DNA from 3 places in the Nonomuraea sp. NPDC049269 genome. Region 2 is predicted to be linked to each of the others. Evidence: riboswitches for the same ligand, from Rfam matches in the RefSeq annotation. Region 2 holds a riboswitch; each other region holds the start of a gene.
What was found. A riboswitch is a leader RNA that binds a small molecule or an ion and turns the genes downstream of it on or off. The one in region 2 is predicted to bind glycine.
Positions count from the first base shown of each region.

Region 1: it holds a riboswitch for glycine, as region 2 does, so the genes downstream of both, gcvP (aminomethyl-transferring glycine dehydrogenase) here and ACGFNP_RS00655 (serine hydroxymethyltransferase) in region 2, are expected to answer to the same signal.
Region 3: it holds a riboswitch for glycine, as region 2 does, so the genes downstream of both, gcvT (glycine cleavage system aminomethyltransferase GcvT) here and ACGFNP_RS00655 (serine hydroxymethyltransferase) in region 2, are expected to answer to the same signal.

Region 1 is NZ_JBICSO010000001.1:426,468-430,886, forward strand. Features, by position in the region: gene gcvP (aminomethyl-transferring glycine dehydrogenase) at 1-1,998, opposite strand, end outside; glycine riboswitch at 2,154-2,248, opposite strand; gene ACGFNP_RS02060 (MerR family transcriptional regulator) at 2,283-2,903, opposite strand; gene ACGFNP_RS02065 (bifunctional nuclease family protein) at 3,052-3,522, opposite strand; gene ACGFNP_RS02070 (MerR family transcriptional regulator) at 3,632-4,294, opposite strand; gene ACGFNP_RS02075 (FHA domain-containing protein) at 4,359-4,419, opposite strand, start outside.
Region 2 is NZ_JBICSO010000001.1:130,828-135,246, reverse strand. Features, by position in the region: gene ACGFNP_RS00670 (S8 family serine peptidase) at 1-45, opposite strand, end outside; gene ACGFNP_RS00665 (pentapeptide repeat-containing protein) at 223-1,056, shown strand; gene ACGFNP_RS00660 (alpha/beta fold hydrolase) at 1,149-2,039, shown strand; partial or broken gene ACGFNP_RS00655 (serine hydroxymethyltransferase) at 2,086-2,499, opposite strand; glycine riboswitch at 2,707-2,805, opposite strand; gene ACGFNP_RS00650 (nitroreductase) at 2,834-3,547, opposite strand; gene ACGFNP_RS00645 (DUF4863 family protein) at 3,558-4,067, opposite strand; gene ACGFNP_RS00640 (IclR family transcriptional regulator C-terminal domain-containing protein) at 4,151-4,419, shown strand, end outside.
Region 3 is NZ_JBICSO010000003.1:161,716-166,134, reverse strand. Features, by position in the region: gene ACGFNP_RS18490 (L-serine ammonia-lyase) at 1-466, opposite strand, end outside; gene gcvH (glycine cleavage system protein GcvH) at 518-907, opposite strand; gene gcvT (glycine cleavage system aminomethyltransferase GcvT) at 904-1,989, opposite strand; glycine riboswitch at 2,119-2,216, opposite strand; gene ACGFNP_RS18475 (gamma-glutamyl-gamma-aminobutyrate hydrolase family protein) at 2,312-3,001, opposite strand; gene ACGFNP_RS18470 (3-oxoacyl-ACP reductase) at 3,014-3,778, opposite strand; gene ACGFNP_RS18465 (aldehyde dehydrogenase family protein) at 3,783-4,419, opposite strand, start outside.

The DNA.
Region 1 (4,419 bases), 300 kb from region 2:
CACCTGGCCGCCCGCGTCGTGCACCTTGGCGCAGACCTCGGTGATCGTCTCCTCGAAGACGCCGTGCGTCGACGGGTAGGTGAGCATGATCGCGGCCAGCCCGTCACGGTGCTTGTCGATCTTGGCGTCGAGGTCGGCCAGGTCCACGTTGCCCTCGGAGTCGCAGGCCACGACCACGACGCGCATGCCGGCCATGACGGCGCTGGCCGCGTTCGTGCCGTGCGCGGAGGACGGGATCAGGCAGATGTCGCGGTGGTCGTCGCCGTGGTCGCGGTGGTAGGCCCGGATCGCGAGCAGCCCGGCGAACTCGCCCTGGGAGCCGGCGTTCGGCTGGATGGAGACCGCGTCGTAGCCGGTCACCTCGGCCAGCCACTCCTCCAGGGTCTCGATGAGGTGGCGGTAGCCCTCGGCCTGCGCGGTGGGCGCGTAGGGGTGGATCCCGGCGAACTCCGGCCAGGTGATCGGCTCCATCTCGGTGGTCGCGTTCAGCTTCATCGTGCAGGAGCCGAGCGGGATCATGGAGCGGTCGAGCGCGATGTCCTTGTCCTGGAGCCTGCGCAGGTAGCGCAGCATCGCGGTCTCGGAGTGGTGGCTGTGGAAGACGGGGTGGCTGAGGTAGCCGGACTCGCGGGTCAGCGAGCCGGGCAGCGTGTCCAGTCCCTCGTCGGCGAGGAGGCCGGCCACCGGCCCACTGGCGCCGAAGGCGGCGGCGACCTGCTCGAGGTCGGCCGCCGTGGTCTTCTCGTCGCAGGCCACCGAGACGTGGTCGGCGTCGGCCTGCCACACGTTGACGCCGCGTTCGGCGGCCTGCCGTACGACCTCGGCGGCCCGGCCGGGCACCCTGGCCAGCACGGTGTCGAAGAACTCGCGGTGCACGACCTCGACGCCGCCCCGGCGCAGGCACTCGGCCAGCGCCGCGGCGTGCCGGTGGACGCGGGCGGCGATGCGGCGCAGCCCGTCGGGCCCGTGGTAGACGGCGTACATGCCGGCGATGACGGCGAGCAGGACCTGCGCGGTGCAGATGTTGCTGGTGGCCTTCTCGCGCCTGATGTGCTGCTCGCGGGTCTGCAGCGCCAGCCGGTAGGCGGGCGCGCCGTCGGCGTCGACGGAGACGCCCACGAGGCGGCCGGGCATCTGCCGCTGCAGTCCCTCGCGTACGGACATGTAGGCGGCGTGCGGCCCGCCGAAGCCGAACGGCACGCCGAAGCGCTGCGAGGAGCCGATCGCGATGTCGGCGCCGAGCTCGCCGGGCGCGGTGACCAGGGTGAGCGCGAGCAGGTCGGCGGCGGCCACGACGAGCGCGCCCGCCGCGTGCGCCCGCTCGGCCACGGCGCGGAAGTCGCGCAGCCGGCCGGAGGCGCCCGGGTACTGGACGAGCACGCCGAAGCACTCGGGCAGTTCGCCGTCGAGCGTGTCCTCCACGAGCGTGATGCCCAGCGGCTCGGCGCGGGTGGCCAGCACCGTCTTGGTCTGGGGCAGCGCGTCGGCGTCGACGACGAACACCTGGCTCTTGGACTTGCCCGCGCGCCTGGCCAGTGTCATCGCCTCGGCGGCGGCCGTGCTCTCGTCGAGCAGCGAGGCGCCCGCGACGGCGAGTCCGGTCAGGTCGGTGACGACGGTCTGGAAGTTGAGCAGCGCCTCCAGGCGGCCCTGCGAGATCTCCGGCTGGTAGGGGGTGTAGGCGGTGTACCAGCCCGGGTTCTCCAGCAGGTTGCGGCGGATCACCGCAGGGGTGATCGTGTCGTGGTAGCCCAGGCCGATCATCGAGGTGAGCACCCGGTTGCGGCCCGCGATGGCCCGCAGCTCGGCGATGACCTCGGTCTCACTGGCCGCGGCGGGCAGGGCGAGCCGGTCCTTGATCCTGATGGACTCCGGGACGGCCACCGCCACCAGGTCGGCCACGGACTCGAAGCCCACGGCCTCGAGCATGCGCTGCTGCTCGGGTTCGGACGGGCCGATGTGCCGGGTCGAGAACGGCGGAACTGACAGATCGGTCATGCGAGGTGCCTCCCGAGGGCTTTGGAGACCGGCGCCAGGGCGCGGGCGAGTGCCGGATCTCCCCCTCTGTCATGGCGACCTGAGAGCTTCACCCCATGTGGGCTTGCACCGTCGGTGAGGTGCGCCTGGCGGGCGCACCTGCTTTCCAGAGTTGCCTACCCCGCGCGGTACAGGTGCCTGAGAGATTCCGGGGAGGGTTGCTCCTTCGGCGCCCCGGGAACCAGCCCGGGGACTCTCCCGCATGGGGTTATCAGCCTTGCGCTCTACAGGTTACTACCCAATTGCTACCCTATGCGGCGCGCGCGCCGCCGCTGGGCCAGCTCGTCAGCGGGGTGGTCGGCCGGGACGCTGTCCTCGACCGCCGCCCTTTCCCCCGGCAGCTCCGCGAGGGAGCCCTCGACCTCCCGCCAGACCCGGCCGAGCGCGATGCCGAACACGCCCTGGCCGCCCTGGAGCAGATCGATCACCTCGTCGGCCGAGGTGCACTCATAGACGCTGACGCCGTCACTCATGAGCGTGATCTGCGCGAGGTCGCCCACCCCGCGGTCACGCAGATGTTGTACGGCCGTACGGATCTGCTGGAGGGAGACTCCGGTGTCGAGGAGCCGCTTGACGACCTTGAGCACCAGGATGTCGCGGAAGCTGTAGAGCCGCTGCGAGCCCGAGCCGTGCGCGGCTCTTATCGTCGGCTGGACCAGCTCCGTGCGCGCCCAGTAATCGAGCTGCCGGTAGGTGATGCCGGCCGCCGCGCACGCCGTCGGGCCACGGTATCCGATGTCTGCCGGCAGCGACGCGGGCTGCTCGTCGAAGAGCAGCCCCTGCTCTCCGGCACGCTGCCGCGCACTCTCACGCCGCACCGGATCTTCCTGGCCGGTCGTCTTTCCCTCGCCGCTGCTGACCGCCACGCGGACCTCCGGCTTTCTCTCATCCCGTGGCCTGATCTGGGGGTTCGTAAAAGCGCGACCACGGGTTTCACTTGCACCGTAGGACCGTGACCATGCGCAGTCAACGATCCGGCTCGGCGCGTCGTGAAGCGTAAATGCACTGAAATACCTACCCCGCCCGGCCAAAGTCTTCGGGGGTGATCGTGTCAAGGAACTCCCTGAACTTCTCCACCTCATCCTCCTGGTCGTCCGGGATGATCACCCCGGCTTCCTGGACGACTTCTTCGCTGGCGAAGATACGCGCTCCGGTGCGGAGCGCGAGCGCGATCGAGTCGGACGGGCGCGCGCTCACCTCTACGCCGTTGGAGAACACCAGATCGGCGAAGAAGATCCCGTCACGCAGCGCAACGATGTTGACCGCGCGCAGACCCACGCCAAGAGCGCTCAGCACGTCCCTGAACAGGTCGTGCGTGAGCGGACGGGCTGGAGGCTCCTCCGCTTGGGCCAGCGCGATGGCCGTGGCTTCGGTCATCCCAATCCAAATCGGCAGGAACCTCTCCCCGTGTGCCTCCTTGAGCAAGACGATCGGCTGATTTGTGGGCATCTCTACGCGAACACCCACGACCTCCATCTGCAACACGGGCTGCTCCATATTCGACTGGTCGGCGACCCCGGCACAGCTATTTGGCCGGTCCGCTTCTGCATTTCAACGTAACACCCGAGGGGCCTTGTATGTCCCGCTGGTCCGGTCATCGGCCTAGAACGGTTCGCACGCCCGTGCGGACGAGAGAGGCATGCAGGTCGAGCAGCAACGCCGACAGCTCCCTGGCGGCCTCGTCGGCCTCTCCGATGGCCCCTGGGGCCCGTCGTTTGAGTATCGGCGCGATCGTCTGCTCCACCAGCCCGCACTCGCGCTCGGCCGCGGCCTTGACCGCGCGTAGATGCCGGGCGCGCAGGCCGAACCGGGCCAGGGCGCCGACGCTGCGCGCCACGTTGAGCGCCTCCTCGTCGTAGCGCCTGGCCGTCGCCGCGAGCAGCCCGTAGTCCTCGAGCTCGGCGAGCGTCTCCTCGTCGAGCCCGGCCGCCTCCAGCAGCTCGGCACGGCTCAGCCGTACTTCCTGCCGCTCCGGCCGCTCGGTCAAGGCCCGCGGACGGCCGAAGTGCTCGGCCATCTTGTCCTTGATCACCCGCAGCGGCAGATAGTGGTCGCGCTGCTCGGTGAGGATGTAGCGGAGCTGCTCGACGTGCAGGTGAGTGAACTTGCGGTAACCCGACGGGCTGCGCTCAGGCTCGATGAGCCCCTCGCCCTCCAAGAACCGGATCTTGGAGATCGTCACATCGGGGAACTCGCCCTGGAGCATGGCGAGCACCTCCCCGATGCTCATGTGCGAGCGTGCCGCCTGCGCGCTCATGCGGCTCCCTCCGACGGCCGCTCGCTGCGCTCGGCTGCTCCCACCAGTCGCTCGCTGCGCTCGCTCATGCGCCGGCGGCGGTCCGCATCAGGAAGACGAGGCGGAACTTGCCGATCTGCACCTCG
Region 2 (4,419 bases):
CAGCACCGCCGCGACGGTGGCCACCGCCTTTCGCCCACGCGGCATTGACGACCTCCAGTGAATCGGTAAGAGAAGCTACCGAATTCCTAGTGGTCATGATCTGGGATTGTCTACGTGAAAAGGGTGGCTAGATCCAGACGTGTCGTGAACCCGCCATGGCTGAGGGCCGGCTAATGAGAGCTGAGGTACTCTCGGGACTTTGACCCCCCGAAAAGGAGACGCCTGACCTTGTCCGAGTCCTTGAAAGCCGACTGCGAAAGCTGCTTCGGGCTGTGCTGCGTGGCGCTGCCCTTCTCCGCCTCGGCCGACTTCGCGATCGACAAGGACGCCGGACAGCCGTGCCCCAACCTGGAGACGGACTTCCGCTGCGGTATCCACCGCGACCTGCGGAAGCGCGGTTTCCCGGGCTGCACGGTCTACGACTGCTTCGGCGCGGGTCAGAAGGTCTCCCAGGTCACTTTCAGCGGGCGGGACTGGCGGCAGGCTCCGGAGACGGCCACCCAGATGTTCGCGGTGTTCCCGGTCGTGCGGCAGCTCCACGAGCTGATGTGGTACCTGACCGAGGCGCTGACCCTCGCCCCGGCCCGCGAGCTCTACGACGAACTCCGCGCCGCCCTCGACGAGACCGGACGGCTCAGCCGCGGCGACGCCGACGACCTCCTGGTCCTGGACGTGCCCGCGCACCGGCAGGCCGTCAACACGCTGCTGCTGCGGACGAGCGAGCTCGCACGCGCCGGATCCCCGCGCCGCAAGAACCGCAGGGGCGCCGACCTCATCGGAGCCAAGCTCAAGGGCGCCGACCTGCGGGCCGCCGACCTCAGAGGGGCCTACCTCATCGGCGCCGACCTCAGGGGCGCCGACCTGCGGCTGGCCGACCTGATCGGCGCCGACCTGCGAGGCACCGAACTCGGCGGAGCCGACCTCACCGGCAGCATCTTCCTCACCCAGCCGCAGCTCAACGCGGCCAAGGGCGACGGCGCCACGAAGCTGTCGCCCACCCTCACCCGCCCGGCCCACTGGTCGGCCCCCGACCGGCCACGGCGGGCAACCCGCTAGCGCCCCAGCCGAACCCGATGGCGCCTCATCGGCGCCTTCTACGGCGTAGAGTGACTTCTACAGTGTAGAAAACGGAGGCTATGGTGCAGACAGTGAAGGTTCCCGGGGCGCGGCTGTACACCGAGATCGCCGGCGAAGGCCCGCCCTTGGTGCTGGTCTCCGGCGGCGGCGGAGACGCCGGCATGTACGAGGACGCGGTGCCCCCGCTGGCCGAGCGGTTCACAGTGATCACGTTCGACCGGCGGGGCAACTCACGCAGCCCGCTGGTGGAACCGGACGCGTCCCTCACGGTGTCTCGGCAGGCGGCCGACGTGGTCGCCATCCTGGATCACTATGGCATCGACCGTGCCTTCGTCTTCGGCAACAGCGCCGGGGCGATCATCACGGTGGAGCTCCTGATCCGCCACGCCGACCGGCTGCGCGGCGCGGTCGTCCACGAACCGCCACTGGTCGGAGTCCTGCCCGATGGCCGGGACAGTCCCGAGCAGCGCGCCTTCGACGAGTTGGCCGGCATCGCCGAGCGGGAGGGGCCCATGCAGGGGTTCGCCGCGTTCTCGGTCATGACCCTGCCCAAGGCGCCGCGGCTGTTCACCAACCCGACCGGGCGGGCCGTGACCGCCGGCGCTCTGCGGGTGGCGATGGGCGGCGCCGCGCTGGCCCGCCGGGTGACCGGCCGCCGGCCGAGCGGGATGTTCCGGCTCATGGGCAACGTCGACATCCTGCTCACCCGCGAGCTACCCGTATTCATGTCCTACCAGCCCGACCTGAAGGCCCTGGAGACGGTCACGATCCCGTGGTGCCTGGCCACCGGCCACGACAGCGTGGGCCGCCCCTACTACCGGCCCGCGCACGTCCTGAGCGAGCGCTTCGGGGTGCCGTGCGAGGAGTTCCCCGGCGGGCACACCCCGTACCAGACCCACCCACGGGAGTTCGCCGACCTCCTCACCACGATCCTGGACGGCTTCGACCCCCCGAAGACCTGACGCCAGGCGGGGGGCCGAGTACAGCAGAGTGCTCGGAGCGGTCGCTTCACAAGTTCGGGTAGAGCGGGAATTTCGCCGTCAGGATGGCGATCCGGGAGCGCAGGTCGGCCAGTAGCCGGCCGGTGGGCGGGGTGACCAGGGTGGTCGCGATGATGTCGGCGACCTCGGCGAACTCCGCGGGGCCGAATCCGCGTGTGGCGAGCGCCGGCGTGCCGATGCGCAGACCGGAGGAGATCATCGGAGGCCGCGGGTCGAACGGGACGGCGTTGCGGTTGACGGTGATGCCCGCAGCGTGCAGCCGGTCCTCGGCCTGGCGTCCGTCGAGGTCGGAGTGGCGCAGGTCGACAACGAGGAGGTGAACCTGGGTACCGCCGGTCAGTACGGAGATGCCGGCCGCGCGGACGTCGTCGGCGAGCAGCCGTTCGACGAGGACGCGAGCGCCATCGAGGGTGCGGCGACGGCCCGGTAGATCTCCGGGTCGAGCTCGGCCAGGGACTGGTTGTGGGCACTCGACATGGTGGAGGCTCCTCCCTCGGTCAGGCGCCGCTCGGTCGCGGCGCCACGGCTGGGTGACCTCCCCGCTCTGTCATCGGTACCTGAGAGTTTCACCGCGTGAACGGTTTGCACCATGGGTGCAGGACCGGGGTCCTGGCTTTTCAGAGTTCGCCTCGCCGGAGCGGTCATGGGGCCTGAGAGTTTCTGGGGAGAGTTGCTCCTTCGGCGCCTCGCCGCGACAGGCAGGCGAGGGCTCTCCCGCTCCGGTGGAAACGGCGCGATATTCAGTTGGTTAGGAACTATGCGAGTTCATCACTATAGAAGGTGCTGAAGGAACTGACCGGTTCTCGCGGGGTGCGGTGCCGATTGAGGTGGTGGTCGGGGTCGGCATGCCCCAGTGCGAGCCCGCAGACGATGAGGTGGTCCTCGGGTATGCGCAGGTGTTCGCGCAGCACCGGATAGAAGTCGATGAACGACGCCTGCGAGCAGGTGTCCAGACCTGCCTCCCGCGCCGCGAGCATGAGCGCCTGCAGGAACAGGCCGGCGTCCACGAGTGCCCCCAAGAGGGGGTGCCGGCTGACGGTGAGGATGATCCCGACCGGTGCGCCGAAGAATTCGTAGTTGCGCCGGTGATGGCTGAGCCTGCCCGCCGTGTCCTCCGGGCTGAACCCGAGCGTGTCGCGGTACAGCCCCTCCCCGAAACGGCGTCGTCGTGACCGGTACGGCTCCGCCCACTCGTCGGGCCGGGGCTGGTACGGGTATTCGGTCTCCGGCACCCGCTCGCCGTCGTCGTGCGCGCGGAGGACCGCGGCGCTGAGGCGACGCTTGGCCGCACCGGTGATGACGTGCACGTGCCAGGGTTGGGTGTTGGCGTTGCTGGCCGAACGAGCGGCCAGGGCCAGCAGCCGGTCGATCTCGGCCCGCGGAACGGCCTTCGGCAGGAAGGCACGCACGCTACGACGGCCGAGCAGCGCCTCCTCGACTGTCGCCGCGGACATCGTCAGTTCGTCCACGGGTCGCATGTCAGGCGGCGGGCGGGGTGATGTCGTACGAGATGCGCCCGGCGGGCAGGTAGAACAGGGCGATCAGCGCGCCCCCTTTGACCTCGGGGTAGTGGTGGCTGCTGGGCCCGGGCGCGGTCCAGCCCGCGCCCGTCCATCCTCGCGGGCCGATGAGCCGGGCGCCGGGGTCGAGCGGGACGACGACGTTGAGCTCGCCGTAGGGATGCTGATGGTACTGCCCGCGGTAGGGCTCCTGGCTGTCCATGTACACGGCCGTGATGCTGAAGTAGTTCAGTTCCTCGCTCGGTTCGGCGATCCGGCTGCGCCGGTACTTGGGGCCGTCGACTTCGATGTTGGCCGCCCATCCGTCACGGACGCCGTCGATGATCATGCGAGCGAGGTCGTCGTACAACGGCGTGCCCGGGCCGTAGGTCTCGTTGAGCCAGATCTCGAGGTCCTCGCCGGCGGTGCGGTTCTTGATCTCGTCGAGGAACGGGATGCTGCGCTCGATCAGGTCTTGCGGGGAGGTCATGGAAACTCCTTTCGTTCGATTGCCGCACAGAGGTTCAACGGATACTGTGAGGCGGAGCTGTGGTGATCGGGAGGGATAGCGGCATGGGACGTCTGGCGGACAAGGACCGCGCGGAGCGGCAGGAACGTCAGCTCGCGAACGCGCCGAACGCGGCGGACTTCTCCGAGGCGCTGGCCCGGGGTCTGGCGGTGCTGTCGGCGTTCGGGCCCGACCGGCGGCGTCTCACACAGGCCGACCTCGCGCGCGAGCTGGACCTGTCGCGGGCGACGGTGCGGCGGGCGGTTCTGACGCTGGAGCATCTCGGCTTTCTCGTGATGGACGGCCGCGCGTACGAGCTCACACCGCGAGTTCT
Region 3 (4,419 bases), on a different contig from region 2:
CGTCCACCACGAAGCCGCCGCCGACCGAGAAGTAGACCTTCTCGCGCAGCGTCTCGCCCGAGGCGGAGAAGGCGGTGAAGCGCATGCCGTTCGGGTGCTCGGGCAGGGAGATCTTGCGTTCGAAGACGAGGTCCTCGCCCACGACGAAGGGGATCTCCTGCGTGCCGTACAGCTTGACCGTGCCAGACTCGCGCATCTCGGCCAGGCGCGCGTCGATGCCGTCCACGTCGACCAGCTCGGGCTTCTCGCCGGACAGCCCCAGCAGGACGGCCTTGTCGCTGCCGTGCCCCTTGCCGGTCAGGCCGAGCGAGCCGTACAGGATCGCCTCGACGCGGGCCGTACGCGCGAGCAGGCCGTCATCGTGCAGGCCGCGGGCGAACCGGTGTGCGGCGGCCATGGGACCGCCGGTGTGCGAGCTCGACGGGCCGATGCCGATCTTGAAGAGGTCGAAGACGCTGATCGCCATTGATGGCGCCCTTCAGAAGGGCCGGGGTCCGGCAGGACCCCGGCGGGTGGATCAGGACTCGCCTGAGGTGAGCGCCGAGTACTCCTCGGCGGAGAGCAGGTCCTCGGGGTCGCCTTCCACGCGCACGCGGAACATCCAGCCGTCACCGTAGGGGTCGCTGTTGGCCAGCGACGGGTCGTCCACGACCGCCTGGTTGACCTCGACGACCTCGCCGCCGACGGGGGTGTAGATCTCACTCACCGACTTGGTCGACTCGACCTCGCCCACGGAGTCGCCCGCCTCGACGGTCGAGCCGGCTTCGGGGAGCTGCACGTAGACGACATCACCCAGCGCCTCGGCCGCGTAGGCCGTGATGCCGATGGTCACGGTGATGCCGTCGTCGAGGCCGGCGACCCACTCGTGCTCTTTGGTGTAGCTCAGGTCGTCAGGGATGTTGCTCACTTGTTCCTCCTGTAGAAGGGCAGCTCAATGAGGTCCATAGGTTCATGGCTGCCCCGGATGTCCACGGCCAGACCTGCCTCGGCCCCGTGGTCGACGTAGGCCATCGCGATGGGTTTGCCCAGAGTCTGGGAGGGAGCCCCGCTGGTGACCTCGCCGACGACGGCGCCGTCCTTGGTCACCGGGTATCCATGGCGTGGCACCCGGCGCCCCCGCGCGACCAGGCCGACGAGCCGGCGCCGTGGTGGCGTGTCCTTGACCGCCTCCAGCGCCGACCTGCCGACGAAGTCGCCCGGCTTGTCGAATTTCACCACTCTGCCCAGCCCCGCGTCGAACGGGGTCAGCTCCACGCCGAGCTCGTTGCCGTACAGCGGCATGCCTGCTTCGAGCCTGAGCGTGTCACGGCTGGACAGACCCGCCGGTCGCAGCCCGTGCGTACGGCCGGCCTCGGTCAGCGCGTGCCAGAGCGGCACGGCGTCCTGGTTGGCCACGAACAGCTCGAAACCATCCTCACCCGTGTAGCCCGTGCGCGCGATGAGCGCCTGCCGCCCGTCGACCAGACCGGGCAGGCCCGCGTAGTACTTCAGCCCGGCGAGGTCGGCGTCGGTGAGCGTGGCGAGGATCTCCTGCGCGCGCGGCCCCTGCACGGCGATCAGCGCGTACTGCTCCGAGCGATCCTCAACCACCGCGTTGTACGACTTGGCGCGATTTTTCAGCTCTTCCCCGACTTTTTCATAGTTGGAGGCGTTAGCCACAACCATGAACTCCTCGTCCCCCAGCCGGTAGACGATCAGGTCGTCCAGCACCCCGCCACGCTCGTTCACGATCATGGTGTAGCGGGCCCGGCCGGGCGCGAGTGCCGACAGGTGTCCCACCAACGCGTAGTCGAGCGCCTCGCCGGCCTGCGGCCCGGTCACGAAGATCTCGCCCATGTGGGAGAGGTCGAACAGCCCGGCCGCCTGGCGGACGGCGTTGTGCTCGGCGGACTCGCTGCCGTAGCGGAGCGGCATCAGCCACCCGGCGAAATCGGTCAGGGTCGCGCCGAGGCTCTCATGGACGTCTCGAAGCGGTGTGGGACGTGACATATGCGCACCTCAGGGCAGGATCGGATGCAGGGATCCTCCCCCTCTGTCATCGGTGCCTGAGAGCTTCGCCCGGATTTTGCCGGACTTTCACCTTCGGCGAGGCCGCCAGGCCTGCTTTCCAGAGGACACCTCGTCCGTGCGGTCCTTTACCTTGAGAGGTTCGCGGGGAGGGCTTGCTCCTTCAGGGGTCCTGGCCGGATGCCAGGACGCTCTCCCGCACGGTTTCGTCGGTGATGCGGCAAGCCTAGTGCCGTTATGGGGGAGTTGTCGCGTGCGGATCCCGCCATTTCATGGCGAACGGGCCTGGCGGCGGCGCGAGCGTTCAGCAGGCGGCGATGAGTGCCTCGAACAGCGCGCAGTCCTTCGCCGCCTCCGGATGCCACTGCACGGCCACGGCGAACGTCCGGGACTCCAGCTCCACCGCCTCGATCGTGCCGTCATCGGCCACGGCGGCCAGGGCCAGCCCGGGAGCGAGCCGATCGACGGCCTGGTGGTGGTAGTGCGGCACGTCCTCCGGCACGGCCCCGAGCGCCTTGGCGACGCGGGTGCCCGCCACGGGTCGTACGGGGAGCTGGCCGAACTGGCCGGGTGCGGGGGAGTGCCCGGTGTGTCCGACCACGTCGGGCAGATGCTGGTGCAACGTCCCGCCGAGCGCGACGTTGAGCACCTGCATCCCCCGACATATCCCGAGATAGGGCACGTCGGCTTCAAGAGCGGCCTCAAGCACCGCAAACTCCGCCGCATCGCGAAATTTCCGGATATAGCCGGTCCGCTCATCCGGCTCCTGCCCATACCGGTCGGGCGAGACGTCGCCTCCACCGGCCAGGATCAGCCCGTCCAGCCGTCCCACCAGCTCGGCGGGCTCCCCGGCGGGCGGCAGGATCACCGGCTGCCCGCCGGCCCGGACCACCTGCTCCACGTACATGTACGGCAACAGGGCGACCGGCATGTCCCACACGGTGAACCGGGCAGGCTCCACATAGGACGTGATCCCGATGACAGGCCGCTTCACGACATCCCCTTGCTACAGAGGGGTGACGTACGCACTCGAAATACCCCCATCGACGAGAAACTCCGATCCGGTGATGAACGAGGCGTCGTCGCTGGCCAGGAACGCCACCGCAGCCGCGATCTCGGACGCCTCGGCGAAGCGTCCCACCGGCACGTGCACCAGGCGCCGCGCCGCCCGCTCGGGGTCCTTCGCGAACAGCTCCCGCAGCAGCGGCGTGTTGACCGGCCCCGGGCACAGCGCGTTCACCCGGATCCCCTCACGCGCGAACTGGACGCCGAGCTCGCGCGACATCGCCAGCACCCCGCCCTTCGAGGCGGTGTAGGAGATCTGCGACGTCGCCGAGCCCATCACCGCCACGAACGACGCGGTGTTGATGATCGAGCCCTTCCCCTGGCGCCGCATGTACGGGATCGCGTGCTTGCAGCAGAGGTAGACGCTGGTCAGGTTCACCTCCTGCACCCGCCGCCACGCCTCGATGCCGGTCTCCAGGATCGAGTCGTCATCGGGCGGCGAGATGCCCGCGTTGTTGAACGCGATGTCGACGGAGCCATAGGTGTCGAACGCCGTCTGGAACATCCGGACGACGTCCTCCTCGCTGGTCACGTCGACCTTGACGAAGATCCCGCCCACCTCGGAGGCGGCCTTGGTGCCCGCCTCCTCGTCGACGTCGGCGCAGACCACCTTGGCGCCCTCCTCGGCGAACCGGCGCGCGGTGGCCAGGCCGATCCCGCCGGCCGCCCCGGTGATCACGGCGACGCGGTTGTGCAAACGCTGCATGTGCTCACTCCGTTGAGATGAAGACGTTCTTGGTCTCGGTGAACGCCGAGAGGGCGTCCGGGCCCAGCTCCCGGCCGAGGCCGGACTCCTTGAAGCCACCGAACGGCGTCCAGTGGCGGACCGACGAATGCGAGTTCACCGACAGCGCCCCGGCCTCCACGGCCCGCGCGACGCGCAGCGCCCGGCCGACGTCGCGGGTCCAGATGGAGCCGCTCAGGCCGTAGCGCGTGTCGTTGGCGATGCGTACGGCCTCCGCCTCGTCCGCGAACGGCACCACCGACACCACCGGCCCGAAGACCTCCTCGGTGAACGCCCGGTCGGTGACCGCCGACGTCAGGACCGTGGGCGGGAACCAGAACCCCTTGCCCTGCGGGCAGTCGCCCTGGAGGTAGGGAGGGCCGTCGATGAAACCGCGCACCCGGTCCAGATGTTCGGCGCTGATCAGCGGGCCCATCTCGGTGCTCTCGTCGAGCGGGTCGCCGACTTTGACGTTCCGCACGGCCGGCACCAGCCGCTCCAGGAACTCGTCGTAGACCTCGGCCTGCACCAGGATCCGCGACCGGGCACAGCAGTCCTGGCCAGAGTTATCGAAGACGGCATAGGGCGCGGTTTTCGCCGCTTTTTCGAGATCCGAGTCTGCA